2 regions of the Brevibacterium sp. JSBI002 genome follow, and region 2 is predicted to be linked to the other one. Evidence: predicted binding sites of a transcription regulator. Region 2 holds the regulator's gene; the other holds the start of a gene.
The links. The regulator HrcA, encoded in region 2, represses chaperone genes, less so after heat shock. The targets are predictions, from matches to a motif close to TTNGCACTCGNNNNNNNCGAGTGCNAA.
Positions count from the first base shown of each region.

Region 1: LJ362_RS13275 (Hsp20/alpha crystallin family protein) is a predicted target of HrcA. The motif match lies at 9,234-9,260, and genes of this name have one in related genera.

Region 1 is NZ_CP110341.1:2,920,114-2,941,093, reverse strand. Features, by position in the region: gene LJ362_RS13325 (cytochrome P450) at 1-411, opposite strand, end outside; gene LJ362_RS13320 (polyprenyl synthetase family protein) at 408-1,448, opposite strand; gene LJ362_RS13315 (MarR family winged helix-turn-helix transcriptional regulator) at 1,502-2,077, shown strand; gene LJ362_RS13310 (SDR family oxidoreductase) at 2,143-3,036, opposite strand; gene LJ362_RS13305 (ChaB family protein) at 3,098-3,514, opposite strand; gene LJ362_RS13300 (Ku protein) at 3,633-4,508, opposite strand; gene LJ362_RS13295 (GPGG-motif small membrane protein) at 4,775-4,918, shown strand; gene LJ362_RS13290 (phospholipase D-like domain-containing protein) at 4,955-6,211, shown strand; gene LJ362_RS13285 (DUF3224 domain-containing protein) at 6,315-6,725, shown strand; gene LJ362_RS13280 (XdhC family protein) at 6,780-7,919, shown strand; gene LJ362_RS13275 (Hsp20/alpha crystallin family protein) at 8,733-9,164, opposite strand; gene LJ362_RS13270 (MerR family transcriptional regulator) at 9,286-9,582, shown strand; gene LJ362_RS13265 (hypothetical protein) at 9,579-9,773, shown strand; gene LJ362_RS13260 (DUF3263 domain-containing protein) at 9,807-10,085, opposite strand; gene LJ362_RS13255 (hypothetical protein) at 10,330-11,418, shown strand; gene LJ362_RS13250 (hypothetical protein) at 11,475-12,533, shown strand; gene LJ362_RS13245 (bifunctional PIG-L family deacetylase/class I SAM-dependent methyltransferase) at 12,505-13,935, shown strand; gene LJ362_RS13240 (glycosyltransferase) at 13,944-14,642, shown strand; gene LJ362_RS13235 (NTP transferase domain-containing protein) at 14,706-15,365, opposite strand; gene LJ362_RS13230 (xanthine dehydrogenase family protein molybdopterin-binding subunit) at 15,362-17,434, opposite strand; gene LJ362_RS13225 (FAD binding domain-containing protein) at 17,427-18,461, opposite strand; gene LJ362_RS13220 ((2Fe-2S)-binding protein) at 18,458-18,970, opposite strand; gene LJ362_RS13215 (ATP-dependent DNA ligase) at 19,154-20,980, shown strand, end outside.
Region 2 is NZ_CP110341.1:2,024,750-2,034,925, forward strand. Features, by position in the region: gene LJ362_RS09320 (PhoH family protein) at 1-830, opposite strand, end outside; gene LJ362_RS09325 (16S rRNA (uracil(1498)-N(3))-methyltransferase) at 931-1,692, opposite strand; gene dnaJ (molecular chaperone DnaJ) at 1,689-2,804, opposite strand; gene hrcA (heat-inducible transcriptional repressor HrcA) at 2,927-3,967, opposite strand; gene LJ362_RS09340 (DUF3097 domain-containing protein) at 4,128-4,991, shown strand; gene LJ362_RS09345 (DUF4870 domain-containing protein) at 5,143-5,829, shown strand; gene LJ362_RS09350 (DUF4870 domain-containing protein) at 5,933-6,676, shown strand; gene hemW (radical SAM family heme chaperone HemW) at 6,764-7,993, opposite strand; gene lepA (translation elongation factor 4) at 7,994-9,862, opposite strand; gene LJ362_RS09365 (endonuclease/exonuclease/phosphatase family protein) at 10,026-10,176, shown strand, end outside.

The DNA of each region.
Region 1 (20,980 bases), 900 kb from region 2:
GGTCACGGCCACGGAGAAGTGCAGAGCCACCTCGTCGAGACGGCACCGGCCGGCCGCGGCAATCCGGTCGACCGTGTCCTGCGCGAGAGCATCGATGCGCTCGCCGTACCTGTCGGCGATCACAGCGGGGGCGAAGAAGCGGGCGAGCTCTCGGCGCTGCAAGTCATGGGGCTCCCCGTCGGATATGAGGATCGGGTGTCGGCGGAAGACGCCGCGTGGGATCCGCTCTGCGGTGAATCCGGCCTGCTTCGTAAGGTGTCGGGCCCGCAGCACCTGGCGGGCGGCGTCGAAGGAGCGGATGCGCCAAAGGTCGGGACCGTGATCGAGAAGCACCTGCTCGACCGGGGGACCGGCCGGCTCATCGCCGGGCACCGCCCGTCGGCTCGGCCGGCACCGATCGGCCCCGCTCATGCGCACCTCAGACTGCAGGCGGACGTGAGGTCCGCGAGTCTGCCCGCAAGCGCCTGCGGAAGCTCCGCCTCGGCGATGAGCCCGGCGATGGTCTCGCAGTGCTCGGCGATCATCGATTCGACGTACGCCCTCGCCCCGGTCTCCTCGATGACCTGCCGCAGCCGGAGGCCACCCTCGGCGTCGAGGCCCCGGTCGCCGAAGAGATGGGCGACCTGGGACCAGGCCGAATGGGCTCGAGCCGTGTTGACGAGCAGGGTCTCCTTGCCTTCGCGGAGGTCGCCGAGTACGGATTTGCCGGTCTCCTGCTCATCGCCGAAGACTCCGAGGACATCGTCTCTGAGCTGGTAGACGATGCCGATGCGGCGGCCGATGGCGCGCAGCCGCTCGACCAGGCTGGCATCGCTTCCGGCGAGGACAGCGGCGATGGCCAGCGGGGCTTCGAACGAGTAGGCGGCGGTCTTGCATCCGATCATCGTGAGCACGTCACCGGAGTCGGCCTCGTCGAGGTGGAGGCTCAGCCACACGTCGGACTGTTCTCCGGCGACGCTCTCCGCGATCGTCTCATCGTAGATGTCGAGCACGGCGAGCCGACGCGGGGCGTCGAGGTCGAGGCGCGCCAGGAGGGACTGGGCCTCGTTGAGCATGAGGTCACCAGCGAGCAGGGACGAGGAGGTTCCCCAGGTCTGCGCTGCGGCGCTCGTGGCACCGAGGAGCATGGCCTCGGAGGAGAACTGACCGGTGATGTTCATCTCCCCTCGACGCACGGTGTCGTTGTCGATGACATCATCGTGGATGATCAGGCCGATGTGCAGCAGCTGCATCGCGCCGGCGGCGTCGATCGCGGCCGACGTCGCCGTCCCTGCGAGATCCTCATGGGCATCGATGAGCAGGCGGGGCCTGATCATCTTTCCGCCCAACGCCATCCTCGACAGCGCTTCCCAGAGCTGCGCATACTGCTGAGTGCGGATTCGAGAGCGTCGCCGAGCAGCGGCGAGGACTTCGACGAGGCGGGATTCGACGGTCAGGACGCTCTCCAATTTCTTTAGCCAGGCGAGAGTTCAATCTAACACGTCAGCGGTATGCTGTCAGCGTGCCGTCCGCAGACTCGAAGGCAGCTGGGCTGACCTACTTCTCGACCGAATCGGAGTTCTCCGATCGTTCGGCCCTGTCCGAATCCGAGATCGCGGAGTGCACCGCGCTGATGGAGGCCCTGCGGCAGTGGCATGAGGCCGAACGCGTCCTCGCCGAGGCGTCGCGGCGGTATATGCAGCTCAACGACAGTGATATGCGCACCATCCGCCTGCTCGTCCGCGCGCAGCGGCAGGGGCTCGTCGTCACTCCCAAGGACATCGCTGCTGCCGTCGGAATCTCCAGCGCCTCGACGACGAAGCTCGTCGATCGCCTCGTCGCCGGTGGGCACCTGATCCGGGTTCCCCACCCCCACGACAGGCGCACCACCAGCATCGAGGTGACAGAGGAGACCGCGCAGGCAGCGCACGAGTCGGTGGGTCGCCAGCATGCCCGTCGCTTCGAGGCGATCGCGGCCCTGAACAGCCGGGAGCGTGCGACTGTGCTGCGGTTCCTCTCTGCCATGACCGAAGCCGACCGCCCGCAGGGCGTGCTGGCTGATGACGGGTTCAGCCGACCGGGTCAGGACAGGGCCTAGGATCAAGACGGCGCTCCTCTCGCCTCCGGTCCCACCGTTTCGACGATCGTCCCTGGAGCGATTGCTCACGGGGTGGGCTGGCCGCCGTTGACATTGAGGGTCTCACCGATGACATAGCTCGACTCCGACGAGGTCAGGAAGACGTACGCGGGTGCGAGCTCGGTCGGCTGCCCTGCCCGTCCCAGCGGAGTGTTCTTGCCGAAGTACGGCAGGGCGTCCTTCGGCTGCCCGTCCGAGACCTGCAGCGGGGTCCAGATCGGCCCCGGTGCCACGGAATTCACTCGGATGCCCTTCGGTGCCAGCTGAGTTGCCAGCCCCTTCGTGAAGTTGTTGATTGCCGCTTTCGTCGACGCATAGTCGATGAGGTGGGCGGACGGCGAATACGCTTGCACGGAGGTGCTGTTGACGATCGTCGATCCGGGCTCGAGGTACTCGAGCGCGGCTTGGGAGACCCGGAACATTGCGTGGATGTTCGTCCGGAACGTGTTCTCCCACTGCTCGTCCGTGAGGTCGGCGATGTCTTCGACGGCGATCTGTCGGCCGGCGTTGTTGACCAGAGCGTCGAGTCCGCCCAGTTCTTCTGCCGCCCGGCGGACCACTTCGCGGCAGTACTCGGGATCGGACAGGTCTCCCGGGAGAGGCACGGCCTTGCGGCCGGCGCCTCGGATGATCTCGCATACGTGCTGGGCGTCTTCGTCCTCGGCGGGCAGATAGGACAGGGCGACGTCGGCTCCCTCTCGGGCGAAGGCGATCGCAACCGCGGCTCCGATGCCGGAGTCCGAGCCGGTGATGAGTGCCCTGCGGCCGCGGAGCCTGCCTGTGCCGGTGTAGCTGTCCTCACCGCGATCTGTGCCGGGGATGAGTTCCGCGTCGAGGCCCGGTTCGGGTTGATCCTGCTTCGGCGGCGTGATGTCGGGAAAGCGGGTGGTGGGGTCCTGGAAGGTCAGCTGGTCGCTCATCGTCTTCCTCCTTTATCGTTGGCGGTCGTTTCCGCTTCGGTTTCGCCGCTTCGGGGCGGTGTCAGGAATTCTGCTTCGTCTTCCGCTTGCTCTCCTTCTCGAGCGCGTCGATCAGTTCCTTCTTCGTCATCGACGAGCGTCCCGAGATGTCGAGCTTCTTCGCCTGTTCGTAAAGGTGATCCTTCGAGGCGTTCGCGTCGACTCCGCCCGCGGTCGGGCGGTCGGTGTTCTTGCCGCCGGAGCTTTGAGTATCTGACGGGCCGGAGGAGTCCTTCGCCTCCCACTTGTCGCCGACCTTCTCATAGCTGTGTTTGAGGGCGGCGTAGGCGACCTGGTGGGCGCGCTTCTCGTCCCCGTATTCGTCGATGGCCGAGTCGTAGGCCTTCGCGAAGGTCCGCTGTGCCTTCTTGCTCGACTTCTCCAGCGTCGAGGGCAGCTCGCTCTCCTTCGGCTTTCCTGTCTTCGTCGTCTTCGGCACAGTGGAACAGCTCCTTCGTGGTCGGTTCGCAGTTTCGGTCAGACTGGTGGTGTCTCTGCGGGGAGTCTCTGGACGGATGCACGGGGTATCCTCCTGCAGCTTCCTCGTGAGAGTCTCCTCATCCGGTGCGTTTCTTCGCGGCTGACGACTTCTTCGATGAGGTCTTCTTTGCGCTCGACTTCTTGCCTGAGGTTCCCTGCTTCGATGATCGAGAACTGTCCACGGACTTCCGCAGGGCCTCCATAAGGTCGATGACGTCGCCTCCGGAGTCCTCCTCGGCGTCGTCCTCGGCGAAGGTCTTCTCCACATCGAAACTCTCTCCCGATTCGATCTTCGCGTCGATGAGTTTGCGCAGTTCGACCTGGTAGTCGTCGCTGAACTCCTCGGGGGTGAAGTCCTCGGAATACGATTCCACGAGCTTCTTTGACATCTCGAGCTCTTTGTCCGAAATCTTCGCCTTCGAGTTCACGCCCTTGAAGTCGACGTCACGGATCTCATCGGCCCAGCGCAGGGTCTGAATCATGAGGACTTTTCCGCACACTCGCAACACGGCCAGGCGCGTCCTGGTGCGCAGGGTGAGTTTGACGATCGCGGTCCGCTCCGTGTCCTCAAGCGTCTGGCGCAGCAAAAGGTAGGCTTTCGGCGTCTTCGACGTCGGCTCGAGGAAATAGGACTTCTCCAGCATGATGGGGTCGATTTCGTCACTGGGCACGAACTGGAGGACGTCGATGTCGTCGTTGTCCTCTGCGGGAAGGGCCTCGAGGTCTTCGTCGGTGAGGACGACGCGATGCTCGCCGTCGTCATGGGCCTTGTCGATGTCGTCGTACTCGACGGTCTTCCCGCAGTTCTCGCACCGATGCTGATTGCGGATCCGCCCGCCGTCCTTCGCGTGGACCTGGTGCATTCTCACGTCGTGGTTCTCCGTGGCCGAATACAGCTTCACGGGCACATTCACGAGGCCGAAGGCGATGGATCCGGTCCAGATAGCTCTCATGACCCCATTGAAACGCAGGTTTCGAACACTGGCTAGACCCCTTGGCGATCTGCAGCGGGTCGGGGGCGACTTTCGGCCGCCGGAGGCACTCAGTTGATTCGCGTTGGACGTCACCCGTAGTGATCACCTCCGGACCTACTGGTGAGGCACCACCGTCCGGCTACCGATTCCGTCAGTGCAGCGCAGCGGTGTTAGATTGGCGGTTCGAAGGCGAACCGGTTGCCGGTAAGCAGCTTTCGCAATCACCGAATGAAGGAGTACTACCCATGGCAGTCATTCTCTGGATCCTCGCAGCGATCCTCGTCATCTCAGGAATCTTCGCCATCTTCAGGAAACAGATTCTCTGGGGAGTCGTACTCATCGTCGTCGGTTGCCTCGTCGGGCCCGGGGGAGTGAGCATCTTCGGCTGAGACAGGCGGAGAGGACGGACAAGATAGAGTGAGCGGATGTCTCCTCTGAGAAATCCTGCCCTCCGCCAAGCCGACAGTCTGCGGCGAATCGTGCCCTGGGCGGTCGCCGGCCTCGTCAGTGCGGTGCCGGCGACCGTCGCCGTCTCGATGGCTGTCGACCTCGTCCAGAAACGAGGGCGGAAGTCGCGCCCCGCGCCGCGACCGGGAACGTTCAGTTCGACGGTCGAACAGTCACAACTCGACATCTACACCGATGGCGCCACTCTCTACGAGGACATGCTCGATGCGATCGGTTCTGCACGTGAATCGATCCTCATGGAGACGTTCATCTGGAAGAACGACGAGGTGGGGCAGCGATTCATCAACGCGTTCAACGCCGCCTCTGCCCGCGGTGTGGAGATCCATCTCATCTACGACGGCTTCGCCAACCTGTCGGTGCCCATCTCCTTCTACCGTCAGCTCTCGGCGGACATCCACGTGCTCCGGATGCCGACTCTGAGGCGTAAGTTCTGGAGAGGACCTCTGCGTCATTCGGGATTCAACCATTCGAAGATCCTCGTCATCGATGACGATGTGGCCTTCGTCGGCGGGTTCAACATCGGCTCTCTCTACGCCCGGCACTGGCGCGATACCCATCTGCGATCGGTCGGTCCCGGGACCTGGGGCCTGCGACAGACCATCGCGGAAGGGTGGAACGAATTCCACGACACCGGCGAACAGATCGCCTGGGTTCCGCCCGCCGCTTGGGAGTCGAAGCTGCGGGTCTCAGCGAACCTCCCGATCCACCTCGTCTATCCGATTCGCAGCATGTATCTCAACGCCTTCGCCCGTGCGCGGAAGCGGATCTGGCTGACCACTCCCTATTTCATCCCCGATCAACAGCTGCTGCGCTCTCTCATCGAGGCGGCCGAGCGCGGCGTGGATGTGCGCGTTATGGTCCCGCAGGAGTCGAACCACATCCTAGGCGATTGGCTCTCCCGAGGATTCTTCGAGCAGATGATCAATTCGAAGGTCACGGTTCTGCTCTACACCGCGAGCATGATCCATTCGAAGGTCGCGACGGTCGACGGCGAATGGTCGACGGTGGGCACGGCGAACATCGATCGACTGTCACTGTCCTACAACTACGAGACGAATGTCGAAGTCATCGACCGGGCGTTCGCCGCCGAGATGGAGAAGGTGTTCGACAGCGACTCCACACACTGTGTCGAACTCGGTTCGGACTGGCTCAACCGTCGTCGCCTGACGAAACTCGCCGAACGTGCCCTGGTGCCGATGCGTCCCTGGCTCTGAGAAGATTTCCTCGCTCTTCGCACCTGTCTTCGTGTGCGCTCCCATCCCGATCACTTTCAGGGTAGCGTGGACGAGAGGACCTGCCAGCAGAGAGGGCCGATGCATGGACGCATCAGGAGAATTCACCGTCGAAACGTTCACCCCCGTCGGTCTTCCGCGAGAGGAGACGCCGACCACGGCCACTCCGGTCGGCCTCGCGCGGATGGAGAAGCATTTCACCGGCGAAGTCAGCGGGCACTCGACGACGTTGTTCACCTTCGCTGTGGACCATTCGACCGACGTCGGCGGCTATGTCGCCATGGAGTCGTTCGCAGGGAAGCTGCACGAACGCACGGGCACCTTCAACTTCACCCATTCGGCGACGACCACCGGTGAGGACCGGGACAACGAATCGTTCGTCATCATCCCGTCGAGCGGCACCGGAGACCTGGCCGGGATCACTGGGACCGGCGGACTGAGGAACGAAGCCGACGGCACCCATCGTGTCTGGCTGACGTACGAACTGCCGGAATAGTCCGTTCGCGTCAAGGCTCTGTCGCTGACGTTCCCGACGGTATAGTCTCGGTCCATGCTTGATGTCCTTCCCGCTGCCGTGACGCGGCTCTTCGATTCGCAGGAGCCGCAGGACGTCGCCGTCGCGACGATCATCGCGACCGAAGGATCGGTTCCGCGCCCAGCCGGCACATCGATGCTCGTGGATGCCGCCGGAGGGATCGTCGGCTCTCTCACCGGGGGATGTGTGGAAGGAGCCGTACTCGAGGCGTGTCAGGACGCGCTCGCCACCGGCGAGGCCTCGGTGCAGGAGTTCGGCTACAGCGACGAGGATGCTTTTTCCGTCGGACTCATGTGCGGTGGCCGCATCGACGTGCTCATCCAGCCCTTCCGCTCAGGCTGTCCCAGTCTGCGATCGGACAGTGGACCGACAGCCGTGGTGATGCGCCTGCCTTCCGCCGATGACGACTGTGCCCCAGCGGCAGCTGTCTCGGCCAGCGCTGTGGATGAGAGCACGGGGCCGAGCACCGACGCTCTGGCTGTCAGCCTCGATCCTCTGGTGCCCGAAGCCGTGGTCGAGACCGCCGCGCAGCGCGTCGGGGCCTTTATCCGCAGCGGCCGCACCGGCAGCATCCGCCTTGCGCCCCCGGAGGGCGGGAGCGAGCCGATCGAGCTCTTCGTCGAGACCCGCATCGAGCCGGCCCATCTGCTGGTCGTCGGAGCCAACGCCTTCAGTCTCGCCCTCGTCGAAGCGGCCAGACCCTTGGGACTGCGCATTACCGTCTGCGACCCCCGTCCGTCCTTCGCCGACCAGACATCGTTTCCCGGCGCCGAGGTGGTTCGGGCCTGGCCGCACCGATTTCTCACCGAAGCGGCCGCCACCGGTGAGTTCGACACCCGGAGCATGATCTGCGTCCTCAGCCACGACCCGAAGGTCGACATCCCCACCCTGGCCGTCGCACTCGACCTCGACGTGGCCTACGTCGGGGCGATGGGCTCGCGGCGCAGCGACCGCGACCGCCGCGCCGCGCTGCGCGAAGCGGGAGTGGCGAGCCCAGCACTGGCACGGTTGCATTCGCCGATCGGTCTCCATCTGGAGACGTTCACCCCCGCCGAGGTGGCTGTGTCGATCCTCGCAGAGATCCTCGCTGTACGCGGTGGCCGCCGGCAGGTCGTTCCCCTCAGCGACGAACGGGAAGATTCGCCTCTTCACTGAGGCGAAAGGAGTCTTCACTGAGGCGAAAGGAGTCGCCAGTCGCTGGCTGCATCTTCGCATTCGACTTCGATATGTCAGTCATAGCATTCTGTTGTTCCTCGTAGTGCCTGCCCCTGCCGTGCGATACGACCTCACCTTCAGGACTACAACTCATGACGAGCGCTAGGAAGCATTCATATGCGATGATCGCGCAGTCATGGGCGTTGGCGGACTGTGGCAGTCTTGCCGATAAGTGCGCGAGCGAGTGCTCGAGCGTGCCAGGGCCAGACAATCAAAAGTTTCTCCAAGAAGCTGACGAACATGTTCTCCTCGTTTCTGATCTCAACCGAACATGGTCTGGCCCCGGGGGATAGCCCGGGGCCAGGAGGGGAAGCCGTGGACGGGCCCGCATCACTTAGTCGTCATTGTGACGTCACTGCCGCGCATCTTGCGTCGAGCACACTGGTAGAAAGAATTGCGGACGCGACCACACGGCTGTGTAGCTCATCCTGGGTGCGGAAACGTCTCACCTCCTTTCATCGAAGATGTCAGCGCCGTTTGAACCGGGGAGGAGAGCGCTGACAAGCGAGGATTCGGTGGGCGATAACCTGGGTTGCCGAGAGACCGGGAGACCGGAACAGCAGCCACGGTGAGGAGTGCCTGAAGGTCCGGCACTCGCAGTGATTCAAAGCTCGCGGTTCATCATCTGTGTGGTGACTCGTGACGAGGTCGCGCAGTTCACGGTCGCTGAGGATGATCGCCCAGAACGCAGCATCGATACCCAGCTGGACGTCTGTTGCACACGTCTGCATGGGAACACCCCACCAGTTGTGGTCAGGCGCTGATGGCTGCCGGTTCAGCAGAGCCTGAGTTGATGGCGATCTTGCGGGGTTTCGCTGATTCCGCGACCGGGATGCTGAGTGTGAGCACACCGGCGTCGTAGTTCGCCGTGATGTTGCTGGTGTCGAGGTTGTCGCCGAGGACGAGTTGTCGGCTGAAGGTCCCGCGGGGCCGCTCTGCCGCGACCGAAGACTCCCCGTGGTCGAGGGCGGGCCGTTCAGCTTTGACGGTGACGACGTTGTTCTCGACGTCGAGGTCGATGTTGTCAGGATCAATTCCTGGCAGGTCGAGTTCGACGCGGAAAGTATCGCCGTCGCGCCAGGCGTCCATCGGCATCATCACGGGGCGAGCCGTTGTGCCGGTGGCTCCGAAGATTTCTCTGCTCAGGCGTTCGACTTCGCGGAATGGGTCTGTGCGCATCATGATCATTGGTGAAACCTCCTTTGCTGGATGGTGAACTCGTGCAGATGATAGGATCTACATCATCTGATAGACATATGATTTAGTCGATCAGAGTGCGAATGTCAACACTGTTTCAGGAGGAATTTTGGGACATGGGGAGACGGCGACTTCAGAGTCTGGGGGGCGCTTGTTCTCGATTTCGCGTGTTGCGGAGTTGACCGGTGTTGGGGTGCAGTCATTGCGGCAGTACGAGGCTCGCGGCCTCGTGACGCCTATGCGAAGTGAAGGCGGGACGCGGCGGTTCAGTCGCGAGGATATTGCTCGTCTGCGGCGTGTGCGGGAGCTGGTTGACGTGGGCGCGAATCTCGCTAGCATCGGAATCATTCTCGATCTCCAGGATGAGAACACCTCGCTTCGGTACGAATTGAGGAGGATGCAATGATGGCAGACAGTGTCCGCCCTGGCGTCGAAGTGCCCGGGCCGGATTGGAACGAACAGCTCGTCGACGCCGCAACGCATATCGACGACGGTTACGAGGAGGCTGAGCCTCACTGGGGAGCAATCCGCGAAGCGGATGTGGGTGATGTTGCCGATCAATCCATCGTTGTAGCGGTTGATGATGAAGACGGGTGATAAGCCGCGCTGCTCTGATGGCGGCATATCGGGCTATAGGGGGAAGCTGCTGTGCTTCTTCCATCGGCCTTGCCGGCGTTCGAATGCGAACCGTTCCGCTCGCAACCGCCTCACCCGCTCCACAACGTCCGGGGCGTAACCGTATGCGGCGTCCGTATCCACGATCCCCTCGAGCACGATGGCGTACCTCTCTGCTGGAAGTTCGATTCGCTGGCACAACTCGTGTCGCCCCGCCGCAGTAGACGCAGTCTTCTCGAAGTCGAGGATCAACCGATCATGCTCGGACAGTTCGTGCACAGTGCCGGGGACCATGGAGACCATTGTGACACAGCAGAATTCGACACCGCGTATGTCGCTGCTCACTCTGTCTTGGTCACCTCGATTCAGGGGGACCGCTCGCCGGCCAGTCCGACGCAGTTGTCCGCGGCTGCGCTGGCGATAAAACTTCAGACAGCGAAGCCGACGTGTAGGACTACCCCATAGTGATTACGCTCACTAGACTTCGGAACCAGAACAATCTTCTATACAACTCGCTGGTCGAGTAGCGGAGGACTTTATGCCCACCACCTCATCCCAGGCTCTCCAAGTGCTGGTCGTAGCCGACCCAGGTCTGCCCAGCAGGCGAGCGGCTTCCATCCACTCCTCGTTAGAGCGGTATCTGCGTGAGGCGTATGGGGTGACAACGACGCTGCACACTCACACCGACACGATCTATCTGACACCCGAGCGCGAGCTGGCTCTAGACGCAGTCGAAGACCTCCGCGCTGATTACCCCGACGTCGACATCATCCTCATCCTCACAGAGATCCCACGGCACACCCAGGGCGACCCTCTGATCGCCGAAGTCTACTCGGACCGCAACCTTGCGGTCATCTCATGCCCCACACTCGGCGCGTGGGCCACCAAGCGCCGCATCATCAAAGTCATGATGAGCTCAGTGAACAAGTTGGTCCCGTGGGACCCCGAAGACACGACGCGCAAATTTCTGCTCGGATGGTCGAACTGGTCGAACAACGAAGACTCCAGCCATCAGTCTCTGCATGCCCACACCATCACCGGAGGCCCACGCCTGATTATGGGGATGACGATTGCCAACGAACCTTGGCGCACGGCTCCGAAACTCTCAGGAGCCCTCGCAGCAGCCTCGGCAACCGGAGCTTTCGGCATCTTCTACAGTTCGATCTGGCAGATGTCGACCTACCTGTCCACCCTCCGGCTGCTCTCAATCGGCGCGCTCGCTATCGTAGTGATGGTCGCCTGGTTGATCGCCAGTCACAAACTCTGGGATCGACCGGTCACCGAACGTCTGGCCACGGTGGTCATGTACTACAACCTCTCCACGGTCCTCACACTGCTGATCACTGTGATCGCTCTCTACGTGACGCTGGTCGTCCTCATTCTCCTGGGCGGCCTCGTCGTTATCGATCCGGCATTTATGACCCAACAGATTCAGCAAGAGGCGTCGTTCACCAACTACCTCGATATCGCGTGGCTCAGCGCAGCCATGGGTGTGGTCGCCGGCGGCATCGGTGCCAGTTTCGACACTGATGCCGACGTGCAGAAAGTGACTCATGGTCAGCGGATGCGGCAACGAGTCTATACAGACAACAGCACAGATACCGACGACACGGTGGAGAGCAGTTGACTGAGATCTGCCAAGCATCCGAGTTCCGACAAGATGTTCTGCCTGAAGGACGTGAAATGGAAACCCTGTTCGACTCAACCTCGTCTCGGATCATCGCCACACCGTTCGAACCGTGGTGGGAGACTCCAGACTTCAGGGATGATCTCTCCGAGGTCGTCACGAGCAGTGCGTCCATTGTCGACAAGATCACCGCCCTTGCCCGTCTTCTGCAGCTCACAGGGTGTTCACCTCAGATCGATCAATGGGAAAGGCTGCTTCAACTGGCTGCGATCGACATCGGCGTCGCTCGTATGCTTGAACCCCACGTCGACGCTCTGGGCATCCTCGCCGAGGCCGGACACGAACCACCTGACCCCGATTCGGCCTGGGGCGTGTACGCGGCTGACCTGCCCACACATCGCGTGAACGTGATCGATGCCGGTGCGGAAAACCTTCTCACCGGCACGAAAGCGTGGTGCTCTTTGGCCGCGGAACTCACCGACGCGATCGTCATCGCCAGCGGCAGCGACGGGAACCGAGCCTACGCGGTGAATCTTCGGCACCCTCGTGTACGACCTCAGACAGGTGCTTGGCCGAGTCTGGGTCTCAGAGAAATCCCGAGCGGCTCAGTCGTCTTCGACGGAGCACCGGCGACGAGTGTCGGCCCCCCGAATTGGTACCTTGACCGCCCCTCTTTCGCTTGGGGCGGGATTCGCGTGGCAGCCTGCTGGTTCGGTGGAGCTCTGGGACTGGCCCGGCGTGCAGCCCAAACCCACCTGAACAGGGCTGGGCGCTCGCCGATGGGAGAGATGCAGCTCGGGCAGCTTGATGCTGAGATCTTCGCGGTCCGCACCATGTTGGCGCAAACTGCTGCTGCAGCGGATGGGGATGAGAAGTTCTCGCGAGAACACGCGTGGAGACTGGCTCTGAGAGTTCGCAACAACATATATCGCAGTGCCCAACGGATCCAGCTTCTGAGCAGGGAGCTGGCCGGTCCCGCGGTTCTGACGAGTGATGCGGCATTTGCCAAAGCTGACGCTGATCTCACCGTCTACCTCAGTCAGCATCACGGGCCTCGGGACGAAGCTGCTTTGGGCGAGAATATCGGTGCAGAGTCAGATGTCGATGAGGTTTAGCCACCAGGACCGCAGCACCGGAGAAGATGCCTGGGTGCAGGCGGGTGCCCTTGACCTTCCGGCGGTTCCGGAGAGCACAATCGCCACAGGCGGAACCATCATCGTCCTTGCCGCACACCCGGACGATGAAGCGCTGGGAGCCGCTGCGCTGCTCGCACGTGCCGATGAGTGGAGCTGCCAGCTGAAAGTCCTACTCTTCAGCGCAGGCGAGAAATCGCACCCTGAGTCGCCGACGTATACCGGCGATCAGCTCAAAAGCATCCGTCTGGCGGAGTTCGATCGTGCGCTGAGCACCTTCGACAAGGCGCACTCCAGTCGTTTTCTCGATCTGCCCGACGGGCAGCTGCCCGAATATGCAAGCCAGATCCGAGACGTGATCCGACAGGAGATCGCACGAGCAGATGGGCCGGTGACACTCGTTGCCCCTTACAGCCGGGATGGGCACTGTGATCACGAGGCGGTGGGCGCCGCGGCGCTGGACATCGGGCGATCACATCATGCCGTAGTGCTCGAATATCCCATTTGGTTCTGGCACTGGGCTGCTCCCACAGACCCTCGGTGGCAGTCCTGGGCAGTCTTACCTGACCCTCAAGGTCTTGATCGAAACGCTCTGCTCGCGTGTTACCCGTCGCAGACAGAAGCGCTGTCGGATCAGCACGGGGACGAAGCGATCCTCACCAGCGCCCATTTGGAACACTTCATCCGGAGCCACGATACCTTCGTGATCACGGATTTCAGATCCGGTGAGGCATCGCCGAGCTCTGGTCAGGAGGGAATAGGCTCGCGGATCAATGATGCGTCCACTGCGTCGGCGGTGTTCGATGATGTGCACAGAGAACGGAGCGATCCGTGGACGGTGTGGGAGTCCGAATACGAAATCGCCAAACGCGAGACCCTTGTGTCCCACCTCCCGTCGACCTCGTTCTCCCACATTCTCGAGATCGGTTGTTCAGTCGGCGCTTTGACTCGAGAGCTTGCCGCTTACAGCGTCAGAGTGACAGCTGTCGATGCCAGCTGCGAGGCGCTGAAAACAGCGAAACGTCTGCACACGACCACCGCAACCGAAATAGCCTTCCTGCACGCCACTGTCCCATACGAGTGGCCCGAAGGGCATTTCGACTGCGTCGTCCTCTCAGAGACCGGCTTCTATCTGACACGTGCACAGCTGCAACGAACGTTGGAACGCATTGATGAATCAACCCCATCGCGCTTTGTGCTCGTTCTCTGTCATTGGAAGGGTGACATCGAAGATTGGCCTCTGACCGCCGATGAAGTCCATGACGCGTGCCTGGACTACTGGCCCCGACTGCGGACCGATTTTCGCTCCGAGGCCGAGTATCGTCTCGATATCGTGACGGTGGACAAAACTGACGATTTCCTCCCTGCGGAAGCCGTTGAGTGATCACGCACTTGGGCATCGTCATCCCGGCTCACAATGAACAAGACGAGATCCTCGGCTGTCTCGACTCGGTGGCCCAAGCGTGTGCTCAGGTCCCTGATGGGCTCGTGCCATTGTCCACTCGAATCCTCGTCGTGGCCGACGCCTGTACCGACGAAACGGTGTGCCGCGTCGCAGACTTCGCCGAACAGCATCCACAAGTCACGATACTTGAGACGTCGTTCAAGAACGTGGGCAGTGCCCGGAATGTCGCCTGGAATCACTTCAAGCAGATGGCTGAAGCTGATCGTGATGTCAACTTCGACCTGACATGGATTGCGTTCACCGATGCGGACAGCAGAGTTCCCACCCACTGGCTGACGACGCATCTTGCCATGGCGGAAGCCGGAAGCGACTGCCTGGTCGGCACAGTGTCGCCTCGACCTGATACCGGGTCGGCAGCGCTGATCGCGAAATGGCACTCTCACCACACGTTACTAGAGGACCATCCCCACGTGTTCGGCGCGAACCTGGGCATTCGAGGCTCGTATCTCAACATCATCGGCGGCATGCCTCAGCTGCCACTTGGCGAAGATGCCGCAACCGTTGCTGCAGTGCTCGCCGCCGGAGGAAACGTGAGACGCACAGATACCTGCCGGGTTCTCACCTCGGCCCGTCTGGAGGGACGCGCGGAGGGAGGCTTCAGCAGCTTTATGCAGAGCCTTCTTTGAGACCCGACTCTGCTCACAGCACTTCAGGGCGGCTCAGGCCGAGTTGTTCCCGACAACCCCAAGCTAATCGCGAGAACTGACGACTGTCAGCCTGTGCAGATCCTCGGGCACATCGACATCGGCCCCGTCGTCGAGGTCGGAGCAGTCGACGAGGTCGACGACAGCTCTGCGCGTCTCGAGCAGGTCGCGGGCACCGACGTCGCCGTGCGCGGCAGCCGCCGCCTGGCTCGTCCAGTTCTCATCGAAGAGCACAGGGTGACCGCGGTGCAGCGACCCATTCGCATCACAGTGGCCCGCAGCAGTGATCGCACGGGGACGATGGGCGGCGATGAGACGAGCGACTTCCGCCGCACAGATTCCGGGACGGTCCACAGGTGTGACCATGACGTCGGGTCCGGGGCCGATCGCCTGCAGGCCGCGGCGCAGCGAGGAACCCATACCCGAAGACCAGTCAGGGTTGAACGCGACGGACACGCGGTCACACCCGGCCAGCAGGCTCGCGACCTGCTCGCTGCAGGCTCCGGTGACGACTGTGACGTCCCGGCAGCCACCGTCGAGCAGGGCGAGGACCATCGACTCCACCAGGGTGAGCCCGTCCTCCCGCGTCAGCAGTGCCTTCGGCCCTCGGCCGAGGCGTCGTCCGGCTCCGGCGGCGAGGATGAGTCCTCTCGGGGGACCGGGGACGGGTCGTTTGGGAGGAGTCGACCCGGTCTCGCCGCTCACGCCGGCAGGAACGCGTCGCCGAAGATCGGCAGATCGCGGACTCGGACTCCGGTGGCGTTGAAGGCGGCGTTCGCGACCGCGGCTGCGGCACCGACGATGCCGATCTCACCGACGCCGCGCGCGCCGAGGGGACCGGCCTGCGGGTCCTTCTCGTCGAGCCAATCTGCCTCGATGTCGGTGATGTCTGCGTTGACGGGAACGTGATACTCCGCGAGGTCGTGGTTGACTACGTGACCGAAGCGCGGGTCGAGCTCGCCCTTCTCATGCAGAGCCATCCCGACGCCCATGGTCATGCCGCCGATGAGCTGTGAGCGTGCGGTGCTCGGGTTGACGATCCGCCCGGCGGAGAACATGCCGAACATGCGGTCGAGTCGGATCTCACCGGTGGTCGGCTGGATGCGGACCTCGGCGAAATGGGCGCCGAAAGAGTGCAGAGCGAACTTCTCCGCCGCGGGATTGGCCTCGGCCTCACCGTGGGCCTCGGCTCCGACGGCAGGATCGGCTCCGTGCTCGGAACGGAGCTCCTGGGCTGCGGAGACGATCGCGGTGCTCCAACTCGCCAAACCCGTGGATCCGCCGGCCACGGTCGCGTTCGGCAGCGCGGTGTCGCCGATTCGCAGATCTACTTGCCCGATGGGAACGCCGAGAGCGTCCGCGGCAGTCTGAGACAGGACGGTCCACGTCCCGGTGCCCAGATCGGCGGCACCGATCGAGACCTCAAAGCCTTCGGGAGTGCGGCGGATCCGCGCGACAGAGCCCGGCTGCCTGCCTGCCGGGTAGGTCGCAGAGGCCACGCCCATGCCGATGAACCAGCCGTTCTCCCGCCGGGCGCGCGGCTGCGGATTCCGCTTCTCCCAGCCGAAACGGTCTGCTCCTTCTCGCAGACAGTCGACGAGGCGGCGCTGGTTGAACGGCAGCCCGGTGTCCGGGTCCGTGGTCGGGTCATTGCGCACCCGCAGCTCGATGGGGTCGAGGCCGGCGGCCACTGCGAGTTCGTCCATGGCGATTTCGAGTCCGACCATGCCTGAAGCCTCGCCGGGAGCACGCATCCAGGAGGGCACCGGCACGTCGAGCGGAACCACTCGCTGGGTGAGGCGGCGGTTGTCGCCTGCGTACATCATGCGGCCCGGCTTCGTCGACTCCTCGGGGAACTCCTTGGTCTGCGAGGACATGGAGATCGCATCATAAGCGAAGGCCGTGAGCGTGCCGTCGGCTCTCGCGCCCAGACGGATGTGCTGCAGGGTCGGAGCTCGATAGCCGGTGATCGAGAACATCTGCTGCCGGGTCACGGCATATTTCACGGGTCGCCCCGGCACCGCCTGTGCCGCGAGGGCAGTGAGCATCATATCCGCGTGAGGGAGGCCCTTGGAGCCGAAGCCGCCGCCGACGTGCGGTGAGATGATGCGGATCTTCTCCTGCTCCACCCCGAGGATCGGCGCCAATGTCGCGCGTGCGGGGTGCACGCCCTGCGTCGAGGTCCACAGGGTCAGTTCGTCTCCGTCCCAGAGGGCGACGGTGGTATGCGGTTCCATGGGATTGTTGTGCTCCATGGGGGTGCTGTAGCGCTCATCGATGGATACGGCCGCCTCAGCGAGGGTTGTGTCGACATCGCCTGTGCGCACATCCCCGCCGCCCGACTCCGGTTCCCGGGCGGCCGGGTGGTCCTCGCGCAGCTCGACGTCGTGATCGTCCTGCACATAGGTGATCTCGATGAGGCTCGCCGCGTGGCGGGCCTGCTCGGGGGTGGTGGCGATGACGGCACCGAGGTACTGGCCTCGGAATCCGATCTCGGCAGAGCGCAGGATCGCGAGCTCACCGTCATCCGTGTCCGCCAGCTTGGGGGCGTTGTCGTGGGTGAGCACATGCACGACTCCCTCCGCGGATTCGGCTGCGGAAGGGTCGATGTGCGTTGCCCGCCCACGGGCGATCTGCGCCTGCAGGGGGTAGAGGAAGAGCGGATCGTCGAGGGGGTGTTCGTAGGCGTAGGGGGCGAGGCCGCGGACCTTGGCCGGGCCGTCGAGGCGGACCTGATGGGTACCGACGGCTGTGGTCGTGAACAGGTCACTCATGGGTGTCCTCCGTGGTCGATTCCGGCAGAGCTTCCGGGACTCCGGTGAGCTCGGCGAGCAGGGTGCAGATGGCGCCGCGAGTCATCTGGACCTTGAAACGGTTGCCGTCGAGGGGTTCCGCCGCCTCGAGCTCGGCGTCGGCTGCTGCCAGGAACGTCTCGGCAGTCGGTTCCGCCCCCCGAAGCACCGCCTCGGCGGCGCGGGCACGCCAGGGTTTGTGGGCGACGCCGCCGAGGGCGATCGCGGCTTCACGGATGACCGGCGCTCGCCCTGCGGTGTCGACGTCGACTCGGGCCGCGACGGAGACGAGAGCGAAGGCGTAGGAGGCGCGGTCGCGGATCTTCCGGTACGTCGAGGCGCCGGGCCGCGGGGGAGGGAGCTCGAGCGCCGTGATGAGTTCGCCATGCTCGAGGACGGTGTCCTGCTCAGGGCGATCCCCGGGCAGCCGGTGAAGCTCGGTGACCGGGATCCGGCGCTCACCGGTCGCACCGAGGACGACGACCGTGGCATCGAGTGCGGCCAGAGCGACGGCCATATCGGAGGGATGCGTGGCCACGCAGTCCGCTGAGGCACCGAGGATCGCGTGGTAGCGGGTGTAGCCGCCGATGGCCGAGCAGCCGGCACCGGGTTCGCGTTTGTTGCAGGGGGTCGAGGTGTCCTGGAAGTACACGCACCGGGTGCGCTGCAGCAGATTCCCGCCCATCGTGGCCGCGTTGCGCAGCTGACCGGAGGCACCGGAGAGCAGGGCACGTGCAAGCATCGGGTAGTCGCGTCGGATGCGCGGGTCGGCGGCGGCGTCGCTGTTGCGCACCATCGCACCGATCCGCAGGCCCCCGTCGTCGAGTGCCTCGACCTCCGTGAGCTCGAGACGATTGATGTCGACGACGAGACCTGGTTCTGCGACGCCCAGTTTGAGATGATCGACGAGGTTCGTACCTCCGGCCAGGAACACCGCATCGGGACGATCGGTGACAGTCGTGACGGCTCCGGCGGCATCGGCGGCGCGTTCGTAGTCGAAGGGATTCATCGTGACTCCTCTGCGGCTCGGCGCACGGCCGCGACGATGTTGACATAGGCTCCGCAGCGGCAGAGGTTGCCGCTCATTCGCTCGCGGATCTCCTCCTCGGACAGCTCCACCGGTCCCTCGAGGTCTTCGGTGACCACGCTCGGTGCGTTGTCGGCGGCTTCGGCCAGCATGCCTGCGGCCGAACAGACTTGGCCCGGTGTGCAGTACCCGCACTGGAACGCGTCGTGGGCGAGAAATGCCCGATGCAGGGTAGAGAGTTCACCCTCGGGGGCCAGACCGTCGGCGGTCATGACCTCGGCACCGTCGTGGGTGAGCGCGAGCGCCAGGCAGGAGTTGAGCCGACGACCGTCGACGAGGACGGTGCAGGCCCCGCATTGGCCGTGGTCGCAGCCCTTCTTCGCGGACATCACCCCCAGCCGGTCCCGCAGCGCATCGAGAAGAGTGGTTCTGGAATCCACGACCAGAGTGTGCTCCTGGCCGTCGACGGTGAGGTGCAGCGAATGTCCCATGTGAGAGCCTCCAGACAGCATTGTCGACGTCCGTCAAACCTAACCCCGTTCGGAAGCCGCGACAAGGGGGTTCACCGGCGCCGAGGGCGTTCGGCCGGTCCCGCACCCCCTGTTGCACGTGATCGGCGCGAAGTACGGTGAAAGGACTATCCAGCACGAACGGTGCACGCGAGGAGGTGCTCAGTGGCAGGTCATGAGCAGAAGGTCACGGTGGAGGGTCATCGACTGACATTGAGCAATCTGGACAAGGTTCTCTACCCGGAGACCGGCACGACGAAGGGGGAGATCCTCGACTACTGCGCCAGGATCGCCCCGCACCTCATCCGCCATGCCCGGGACCGGATCGCCACCCGAAAACGCTGGGTCGACGGCGTCGGCACTGCCGATGACCCCGGGGACGTGTTCTTCGAGAAGAACCTCCCGGAATCCGCACCGTCGTGGATCCGAACACGGGCGATTCGGCACTCCACCGGCACCAAACGCTATCCCCTGGTCAACGATCTCGCGACCCTGACCTATCTCACGCAGATGGCCGCGCTCGAGATCCATGTGCCCCAGTGGAGGGTGAGCGCCGGAGCGAAGGACCCCGGCACAATCGACGCGGAGACCCGCTGCCCCGACCGCATGGTCTTCGACCTGGACCCGGGCCCCGGACGCGGCCTCGCCGACTGCATCGAGGTGGCCCAGCTCGTGCGCGAACTTCTCGAGGGCATGGACCTGGAGGTCTACCCGGTAACCAGCGGATCGAAAGGCGTCCACCTCTATGCGCCGCTGGACGGGTCGGTGAGCTCGCAGCAGGTCTCCGATGTCGCCCATGAGCTCGCCCGCAGCCTGGAGGCCGACCACACGAACCTCATCGTCTCTGCGATGAAGAAGACGCTGCGGGAGAACAAGGTACTCATCGACTGGTCGCAGAATTCGGCGTCGAAGACCACGGTCGCCCCGTATTCGCTGCGCGGACGCTTCACCCCGTTGGTCGCCGCACCGCGCAGGTGGGACGAATTCGACGACCCGGCCGCCGTCGAGCAGGTGCGCTTCGAAGAGGTCCTCGACCGGGTCGATGAGGTCGGGGACCTCCTCGAGCCCCTCGCCGAGGCGGTCGGAGGAACCGCTTCGGCCCCGGAGTCCCAAGCCGACCCGAAGTCGGACGATGCCCCGAAAGCCGAGCGCGACCGACTGGAGGCCTACCGGTCCAAACGGGATCCGAAGCGCACGAGCGAACCCGTGCCAGGGAAACAGGGAACGAGCGGGGACGAGCTGACCTTCGTCATCCAGGAACACCATGCGAGGAGCCTCCACTGGGACTTCCGACTCGAACACGATGGGGTATTGGTGTCCTGGGCGTTGCCGAAGGGACCGCCGACCTACCCCGGGAAGAACCACCTGGCGGTCCAGACCGAGGATCACCCCCTCGAATACGGCAGTTTCGAAGGCACGATTCCGAAAGGGGAGTACGGGGCCGGCGACGTCGAGATCTGGGACGCAGGCACCATCGAGGTCGAGAAGTGGCAAGAAGGCAAGGAGATCATCGCGGTCCTCCACGGGCGCGAGGACGGCGGTCTCGGGGGAGTGCGGCGGTTCGCCCTGTTCAACACCGGTGACCACGGACCGAACAAGGAGCGCGAGAAGAACTGGATGATCCACCTCATGGAGGACGAGCCGAAGAAGCAGTCGGCGGCAGCGGACGACTCATCGAAGAAGGGCACGCCGACCGGGCGTACCTCCAAGAAGCGAGCTGCGAAGAAAGAGGCTCTGCCGGCGGATCTGTCCCCGATGCTCGCGAGCATCGGCGACATCGGCTCCCTCCGGCGGGAGGCCGAGGACTGGGCCTTCGAGATGAAATGGGACGGCATCCGTGCGCTGGCGAGGGTGGAGCCCGGTGACGGGGAGCGCACCGGCAGCATCGAGCTGACCAGCCGCAACGGCCATGACATGACGAACACGTACCCGGAGCTTCACGAACTGGTCGAGTGTATCGATGTCGACTGCATCCTCGACGGTGAGATCGTC
Region 2 (10,176 bases):
CCGAGGCGGGTGAGGAACATCTTCATCTGCTCGGCCGTCGTGTTCTGCGCTTCGTCGAGGATGATGAACGCGTCGTTGAGGGTGCGCCCGCGCATATAGGCCAGGGGCGCGACCTCGATCGTTCCGGTCTCGATGAGCAGCGGGATCGATTCGGGGTCGACCATGTCGTGCAGGGCGTCATAGAGCGGACGCACATACGGGTCGATCTTGTCGTTGAGCGTGCCCGGCAGGTAGCCCAGGGACTCCCCGGCTTCGACGGCCGGACGGGTGAGGATGATCCGTGAGACCTCTTTGTGCTGGAGGGCGTTGACGGCCATGGCCATCGCCAGGTACGTCTTGCCGGTTCCGGCTGGACCGATGCCGAAGGTGATCGTGTGGTTGCGGATGGCCCTGACGTAGTCGTGCTGGCCCATCGTCTTCGGACGGATCGACTTTCCCCTGGTGGAGAGGATGTTCGTGCCCAGCACCGCCGAGGCGGCCGCTCCTTCGGAGGAGAACGTCGTGACTCTCTCGACCGTCTCTTCGTTGATGCGATGGCCGGCCGCGTGGAGTTTCTTGAGTTCCCCGATGACGCTGACGAAGGCTTCGACGCGTTTCGGGTCGCCGGTGACCTGGACCTGGTTGGCTCGGACGTGGATGTCGAGGTCGGCGAAGGTCTTCTCCAGGGCGCGCAGGTTCGATTCTCCGGGACCGAAGAAGGCGACGAGGTCGATGGAGTCGGGGATGACCAGTCGCACGGTGTCACGATCGGCACCGTGGCTGTCCGTCACGGCATCAACGCCGGCGGCACCGTCGCCGGTTGCGCCGGTGTCCGAGTCGGTGGGGTTCATGGAGTTCGGGTTCGGTGGGGTGATGTCCAGAATGTTCCTTTGCAAGTGAGCGCACCGTCACCGGCAGCGCCTGAGTGTGCTTCCATCCTAGTCCGATGCCTCACCAACGGCCCAATGAATTCTGGGCCAGGACGAGACCGGCGGGTCCCGCCGATGACGAGCGCAGGATCGTCGGTCCCAGCAGCACCGGGGTCGCTCCACGGCCGGTCAGGGCGGCGAGTTCGCCGTCGCTGATGCCGCCCTCGGGGCCGACGACGAAGACGATGCGCTCCGGCAGCTGCGCCGAGTCGTTCGCGATCAGGTCGTCCAACGCTTCGGAGAGCCTGCGCTGAGCGGTCTCATGGAGGACGAAGACCGCGTCGGCGTCGTCGAGGGTCTTGGCCAGGGCGGCTCCGCGGACGAGGTCGTGGAGGATGGGAAATCGTGCTCGTCTGGCCTGCAGGGAGGCCGCTCCGAGGAGGTTCTCCCATTTCGCGGCCATCTTCTCCCGCTTCTTGGCCGGCCAGTCGGCGATCGAGCGTTCGGCCGCCCAGGGAATGACGTCGTCGACGCCGATCTCCGTGGCCGTTTCGATGGCCTGCAGGTCCCGGTCGCCCTTGGCCAGGGCTTGGACGAGGACGAGGCGCGGACCCGCGCTGTCCTCGACCGTCACCTCGGTGACGTCGATCGTCAGCTGGTTCGCCGAGGCGGCCGTGACGGTTCCGCGCGCACGTGCGCCTTCTCCGTCGACGATGTCGATGTCCTCGCCGGGACCGATCCGACGCACCCGCACCGCATGCCCGGCCACGTCCTCACCGAGGGTGAGGGCGGACCCGACGACCGCCTCGGCGGCGGTAGCGGAGCGGAAGACGGGAAGACTCACCGACCGGCGAACCGCTCACGCATGCGGGAGAACATTCCGCGGTTCTCGGTCGAGATCTGGGCGCGCGGTGTCTCTTCGCCGCGCAGTTCGGCGAGTTTCTCGAGCAGTTCGCGCTGTTCGTCGTCGAGTTTGTCCGGGGTGAGGACGTCGACGGTGATGAGCAGGTCGCCGCGAGTCTCCGAACGCAGGCGGGACGCGCCCAGTCCGGGGAGTTTCACGATGGTGCCGGACTGGGTGCCGGCGGCGATGGTGAGGTCCTGAGTGCCGTCGAAGGTCTCGAACGGGATGGTGGCGCCCAGGGTCGCTGCGGTCATCGGCACGGAGATGGCGGCCCGGAGGTTGTCGCCGTCGCGCTGGAAGACCTCGTGGCGGGTGACCATGACCTCGACGAACAGGTCACCGGCGGGTCCGCCTCCGGGGCCGACCTCACCCTGACTGGAAAGCTGGATGCGGGTGCCGTCGGAGACACCGGCGGGGATGCGGATCTTCATGGTCCGCTGTTTGCGCACGCGTCCGTCGCCCTGGCAGTTGAGGCAGGGGTTCGGGATGACGGTGCCGAAGCCGTGGCAGGAGTTGCAGGTCTGGTTCGTGACCATCTGACCCAGCAGGGTCCGGGTCATGCGCTGGACGCTGCCGGCTCCGTGGCACAGCGAGCAGGTCTCGATCTTCGTGCCTTCCTGCGTGCCGGCGCCCAAACAGGTGTCGCAGACGACTGCAGTGGTGACGTCGAGGTCGACGGTGCCGCCGAAGGCCGCGGTCTTCAGGTCGATATTGACGCCGACGAGGGCATCCTTGCCGCGCTGGGTGCGCGGGATCGGGCCTCCGGCCTGACCGCCGCCACCGCCGAAGAAGGTCTCGAAGATGTCGCCGAATCCGCCGAATCCGCCGCCGGCCGGGAAGCCCTGGCCATTCTCGCCGCCGCCCATATCGTAGTTGCGGCGCTTCTCCGAGTCGGAGAGCACGTCGTAGGCCAGTGAGATGGCTTTGAATTCGTCTTCGTGACCGGGATTGACGTCCGGGTGGTACTTGCGTGCCAGTTTCCGGTACGACGACTTGATCTCAGCCGCGGAAGCATCTTTGGACACTCCGAGTGTTTCATAGTGATCGGCCACAGAAACTTCTCTCTCCCTGACGTAGTGGTCTTCTCTGTTCGTGGTGGTGGCTGCGCCCTTGCGCGGTGCTCACCGGTTCTGCGCTTCCCGTCTGCGGGTGCCCCTGATCGATGTCAAGGGACCTACCCTCGATCGAGGATCGAGGACACGTATTTGGCGACGGCACGGACTGCCGAGATCGTCGTCGGATAGTCCATTCGGGTCGGGCCGAGCACTGCCAGTCTGGCCGAGGAACCCGCGTCATGACCATATTCGGCGGCGACGACGGAAGTCGAGCTGAATGATTCGTGAGTATTCTCACGCCCGATGCGCACGCTGATCTCCTCGTGGTCTTCGGCCATCGAGGTGAGCAGCTTGAGCAGGACCACCTGTTCTTCGAAGGCTTCGAGGATCGGGGCCATCTTCTCTCCGAATTCGCTTCCGGAGCGGGCGAGGTTCGCGGTGCCGGCCATGATGATGCGCTCTTCACGCGTCGCGGCGACGAGGTCGACGACGGCGGCCCTGACCTGTGTGAGTCCGGAGTCGTCACGAGCGGCCGGGTCACTCGATTCGGTGGCGGGCGCCTCGGCGGCGGGGGCCGATCCGAAGACCTGCGCGAGTGTTCGTCCGGCGAATTCGGCGTTGATCTTGTCGCGTAGTTCGCGGACGGCGTCTTCGTCGAGCGGGCTCGGGGTGATCACGGACTTCTGCTCGACCTGGCCGGCGTCGGTGATGAGGACGACGAGGATCCGGCCGGGAACGAGTCCGACGATCTCGATGTGCTTGATGCGCGCCCGCGACACCGTCGGGTATTGGATGAGCGCGACCTGTCGAGTGAGGCCGGAGAGGACGCGGACGGTGCGGTCGAGCATCTCGTCGAGGTCGACGTCGCCGTCGATGAGCTGGAAGATCGCGCGCCGCTCGGCGGTGGTCAGCGGTTTGAACTCGTCGATCCGGTCGACGAACATCCGGTAGCCGAGGTCGGTGGGGATCCGTCCGGCAGAGGTGTGGGGCTGGGCGATATAGCCCTCTTGTTCGAGCGCGGCCATATCGTTGCGGATCGTGGCGGGAGAGACGCCGAGGGTGTGGCGCTGGACGATCGCCTTCGATCCCACGGGTTCGTTGGTGGCGACGAAGTCCTCGACGATGGCGCGCAGCACCTGTGCACGTCTGCTGTCGTTCATCGCGGATCTCCTCTCTGTCTCGCCGATCCATCGCGGTCCCGTGCCTGCTCTTGGCACTCTGTGAGTCTGAGTGCCAATTCTACGCCTCTCGTTCCCGGAATTCATTTCAGGGGTGGCCTGCGGGTCTGCACGCCTGCGGGACCGTCCTTGATTATGGTGGGTGCCCGTGAATGCTTTTGATCGATATGGTCCCGATGTGCTCTCCGGTTCCTCCCCGTCGTCGCACCGCCCGAAGAAGTCCCGTCAGGTCGAGCTCGGCCTGGGCATGGTTCTCGAGGATGCGATGAGCGGCTATGTCGGCGCTGTCGTCGGCGCGGAGAAGACCACGGCCGGTGTCGTCGTCAAGCTCGAAGATCGCGTCGGCAAGGTACGTGCCTTCCCCCTGGGACCGGGTTTCCTCCTCGAGGGACAGCCCGTCGATGTGCAGCTGCCGAAGAAGAAGGCGCAGCAGCCCGGACGGACGGCCTCGGGGTCTCGCGCCGTGGTCGGCGCGAAGGCTCGGGTGGCTCGTGGGTCGCGCATCTGGGTCGAGGGCAAGCACGACGCCGAACTCGTCGAGAAGATCTGGGGCGATGACCTGCGCATCGAGGGCGTCGTCGTCGAGCCCCTGGGCGGTCTCGATGATGTCGCCGACAAGCTCGAGGCTTTCGGTCCGGATCGGGAACATCGAGTCGGTGTCCTCGCCGACCATCTGGTGAACGGGACGAAGGAATCGAAGATCGCCGAGGCGGTCCGGTCCGATCCGCGGTACCGCGATGTCGTCCACATCATCGGTCACCCGTACGTCGATATCTGGCAGGCGGTGAAGCCCCATGTCGTCGGCATCCGCGAGTGGCCGGTCGTCCCCCGCGGTGAGGATTGGAAGACGGGAATACTGCGTCGCATCGGATGGCCTCACGCCGACCATCGGGACGTTGCCCGCGGGTGGGTGCGCATCCTCGGGAAGGTGAGCACCATTGCTGATGTCGAACCGACGCTGTCGGGGCGCGTCGAGGAGCTCATCGACTTCGTCACCGTCGGGTGAGAGTCGTCGGTGGTGCGGCGCGGTGGAGCGTCATGGTCACGCGGAGCTGTCGGCGTGTGCCGAATCTGTCACAGGAGTGAGGCTTTCCCGACATCCTCGGGACACGTCGCTCCGTTAGGGTGAGTGGCAAGCACTCTTCGAAAGGATCCCCATGTCGTATCACCCCGAGCAGCCGGGCAGCCGCCCGATGCCGCCGAACTACTCTCAGGCCTCCGGTTCGCAGCAGCCCTACGCTCCGCAGGGCCAGCAGTATTCGCAGACGCACAGCGGTCAGCCGGGTTCCGGTGGGCAGTCGGGGTATGGTTCGCAGCGGGCGTACGGCGCTCAGCCGAACTACGGGGGCCAGCCGAACTACGGGGACCAGCCGGGATATGGCGCGCGGCCGGGCTACGATATGCCGCAGATGCACAACCCGGCGATGTTCGACTCCCGCTCCCTGCCTGAGCAGGCCTACGGACCCGGCTCCGAGCAGTTCTGGATGGCCCACGAACCCGACCGCACCACGGCAATGTGGACTCACCTCGGCTCGATCATCTTCGGCTTCATGCCGCTCATCATGTTCCTCGTGAAGAAGGACGAATCGCCGTTCGTCCGCGAACACTCACGTCAGGGTCTCAACGCGATGATCACGAACACGATCGTCACCTTCGGTGCGCTCTTCGTCTTCGGCTTCGTCGGGTTCATCCTGGCACTGGTGACTTTCGGGATCGGCATCATCGTCATGTACGCGGCGCTGATCGTCCCACTCGTCTACTGCGTCTTCTATATCATCGCGGCCGTCGCCGCGAACAAGGGTGAGGGGTATAAGTTCCCGCTCACCATCAATTTCGTGAAGTGACCATTCCCGCTCTCCCGGACTCTCTGGGTCAGCCCGGACCCTCTGGGGCTGCCCGGACTCTCTGGGTTAGTGTGGAGTGATCGCACACTCTGAAGGGACTCTCATGTCGGACAACCCGCAGCAGCCGAACAACGGACATTCACAGCCGATGCCTCCGAACTATTCCCCGCAGTCGGGCTCGCAGCAGCCGTATACCCAGCAGCCACAACACGGTTCGCAGCCGCAGCAGAGCGGTGAGGCCCAGTACGGCTCTCAGCCGCAGAATCCTCAGCAGCAGTATGGTTCCCAGCCGGGCTACGGTTCGCAGCAGGCGGGCGGCGCCCAGCAGCCGTACGGATCTCAGCAGGCGCACAGCGCTCCGCAGGGTCACCCTCAGCCCGGTTACGGATTCCAGGGAGCATCCTCGGCGCAGTCGGCTGCCGCCGGAGTGCCCATGGGGGCCGAACTGCCGGATGCGGCCTACGGCCCGAATTCGCTCGGCTTCTGGAATGCAGATCAGAGTGAACGGACGACCGCGCTGTGGTCACACCTCGCTCACGCCGCCACCTATGTCGTCGGCGTCGGCTGGATCGTCACGCTCATCCTCTTCATCATCAACAAAGACAAGTCACCGTTCCTCCGCCACCATGGCGCACAGTCGCTCAATCTGCTGATCATCGGCGTCATTGCCGCGTTCGGCATCGGGCTGATCGGCGGAATCCTCACGATCGTCGGCATCGGCTTCCTCATCCTCCTGCTCCTGCCGGTTCTCTCGATCTATATGATCGTCATCGAGATCATCGCCGGTATGGCAGCAAACCGCGGTGAGGGATACCGCATTCCGGTGACGCCGAACTGGATCAAGTGATCTGACGCCCATTGAGCGTTGCTCCCCAGCAGATTCGCAGAAGTACTCGCCCCGCCACCCGAACTCGGGTGACGGGGCGAGGCTCATTCACACGTATTCGGTGAGGATGCGCACCATATAGTCGGCCATGAGACGTCCCTGCAGAGTCGGCTGGAACCAGCCGACCGCGGCGCCATCGGCGTCGAGCAGACCCTGCCGGACGAAAGTTCTGACCGCCTTTTCGCTGCCTGGAGCCAGAGAATCCAGACGCAGCTCGCGGTCGATCCTGGCCGCCAGCATGATCCGTTCGATCTCCCGAGTCTGAACGTCGAGGACCTCACGACCGATCGACGGGGACTCCCCCGCCAACAGCCGATCGGCCCAGGCACGGGGGTGCTTGGCATTCCAGAACCGCACGCCTCCGATGTGTGAATGGGCGCCGGGCCCGAAACCCCACCAGTCGGCATTGCGCCAATAGGCCATATTGTGCTCACAGCGAGTCTCGGGACCGGTCGACCAATTGCTCACTTCGTACCAGTGCAGACCGGCAGCGGAGATCGCGGCATCGGCGATCTCGTATTTGTCGGCCAAGTCGTCTTCATCGGGCATCGGCAGTTCGCCGCGACGGACCATCGCGCCCATCTTCGTTCCCGGTTCGACGATGAGGGAATATGCCGAGATGTGATCGACCTCGTTGGACAGGGCCACGTCGAGAGAGCGACGCCAATCGTCGATCGACTCCCCCGGAGTGCCGTAGATGAGGTCGAGGCTGAGCTCGAGACCGGCGTCCTTGACCCAACGGGCCACCTCGGGGATCTTCTCCGGATCGTGGGTGCGGTCCAAGGTCGCGAGCACGTGCGGCACGGCCGACTGCATGCCCATGGAGATGCGGTTGAAACCGGCTCCGGCTAGGGTCGCGATGTAGACGGGGTCCAAGGTGTCGGGGTTGGCTTCGGTGGTGACTTCGACATTCTCCGCCAGGCGGAAGCGGGCGCGGACATCGTCCATCACCCCGGCGAGCACATCCGCTGCGAGCAAGGTCGGGGTGCCTCCGCCGAAGAAGATCGTCGAGACCTCACGGTCGCCGGCCCCCGCCTCGTCGAGGGCGGACACGGACAGATCGAGCTCACGGGCGAGATTGCTGCGGTAGTCCTCGCGAGACGCGCCCGGGCCGAGGTCGTCGGCGGTATAGGTGTTGAAGTCGCAGTAGCCGCAGCGGACCCGGCAGTACGGGACATGGATGTAGAGGCTCAGCCCCCGCTCGGCAGCCCCGATCCCCACCGATGTCGGCAGCGAACCGTCGCGCGGAGGGACCTCACCGGTCGGTTGTGCGGGCACTTACTTCTTGCTGTCCTTCGTCTCCGGCTCGTCGGAGGACAGGGCCGCGATGAACGCCTCCTGCGGAACCTCGACGGTGCCGACCATCTTCATCCGCTTCTTGCCTTCCTTCTGCTTCTCGAGCAGCTTGCGCTTACGGCTGATGTCGCCGCCATAGCACTTCGAAAGCACGTCCTTGCGGATGGCGCGGATCGTCTCGCGGGCGATGATGCGTGAGCCGATGGCCGCCTGGATGGGCACCTCGAACTGCTGACGCGGGATGAGCTTGCGCAGCTTCCCTGCCATCGCCACACCGTAGGAATAGGCGTTGTCGCGGTGGACGATCGCGGAGAATGCGTCGACCTGGTCGCCGTGCAGCAGGATGTCGACCTTGACGAGGTCGGAAGCGTCCTGACCGTCGTCGGAGTAGTCGAGGGAGGCGTAGCCTTTGGTCCGGGACTTCAGCTGGTCGAAGAAATCGAAGACGATCTCCGCCAACGGCAGACGGTAGCGGATCTCCACGCGGTCCGAGGACAGGTAGTCCATGCCCTGGAGTTTGCCCCGGCGATCCTGGCACAGTTCCATGACCGCGCCGATGTAGTCGCTGGGGGTGAGGATGGTCGCCTGCACCATCGGTTCGCGGACTTCCTTGATCTTGCCCGTCGGGTATTCGCTCGGGTTCGTCACCACGGTCTCCGAACCGTCTTCCATGGTCACGTCATAGATCACGGACGGGGCGGTGGAGATGAGGTCGAGATCGAACTCCCGTTCCAAGCGGTCGCGCAGGACTTCGAGATGGAGGAGACCGAGGAATCCGCAGCGGAAGCCGAAGCCCAGAGCCGTCGAGGTCTCGGGTTCGTAGGCGAGAGAGGCGTCGTTGAGTTTGAGTTTGTCCAGCGCATCGCGCAGCACCGGGTAGTCGGACCCGTCGATCGGGAAGAGTCCGGAGAACACCATCGGTTTGGGCTCGCGGTAACCGCCGAGAGCCTCCGTCGCGGGCCCCGCAGCGGCGGTGACGGTGTCGCCGACCTTCGACAGGCGCACATCCTTGACACCGGTGATGAGGTAGCCGACCTCGCCGACGCCCAGGCCCTTCGTCGCCTTGGGCTCGGGCATGGAGGCACCGATCTCCAGCAGCTCATGGGTGGTGCCGGTCGACATCATCTCGATCTTCTCGCGCGGGGACAGAGAGCCGTCGATGACGCGGACATAGGTGACCACACCGCGGTAGGTGTCGTAGACGGAGTCGAAGATCATCGCGCGGGCCGGGGCATCGGCATCGCCGACAGGCGCGGGGATATCGGTGATGATGCGATCGAGGACCTCCTCGACGCCTTCGCCGGTCTTACCGGACACGAGTAGGCAGTCCTCGGGTTCGCAGCCGATGAGGTTGGCGAGCTCTTCCGCATATTTCTCCGGCTGTGCGGCCGGCAGGTCGATCTTGTTGAGCACGGGAATGATCGTCAGATCGTTCTCCATGGCCAGGTACAGGTTGGCAAGCGTCTGGGCTTCGATGCCCTGAGCGGAGTCGACGAGCAAAAGTGCACCTTCACAGGCGGCCAAGGACCGCGAGACCTCGTAGCTGAAGTCGACGTGCCCGGGAGTGTCGATCATGTTGAGCGCGTACGGGGTGTCCTCGTGTTCCCACGGCATGCGCACGGCCTGGGATTTGATGGTGATTCCGCGTTCGCGTTCGATGTCCATCCGGTCGAGGTACTGGGCACGCATATCGCGGTTCTCGACGACGCCGGTCATCTGGAGCATGCGGTCGGCTAGGGTCGACTTGCCGTGGTCGATATGAGCGATGATGCAGAAATTGCGAATCAGCTCGGGTGAGGTGGCAGACGGTGAGATCCGCTTTGCAGCTTCCTTATTCACCTGAGGTGACATGAACGCCCTTTCTTTGACAGACCAGGTCCCCAGACAGACCGGATCCCCCATTGTTTCATGACTTGCTCGCGGACCTGGAATCCACGGGCGTGCACGTCGTGATCGTCCGTGTCTTTCGCGATTCGCGACCCGCCGATCGGCGCCGATCGGAGAGGATGGAGTCATGAGCGAATTCCGGGTCATGAGCTTCAACCTCCGCTATCCCGCGATGGACGGTCATCCGGTGGCCGAGCGGCTGCCCATTGCCGCCGAACTCATCCGGCGTGCACGTCCGCACCTCATCGGCACCCAGGAGGGTGAACTCGACCAGCTCG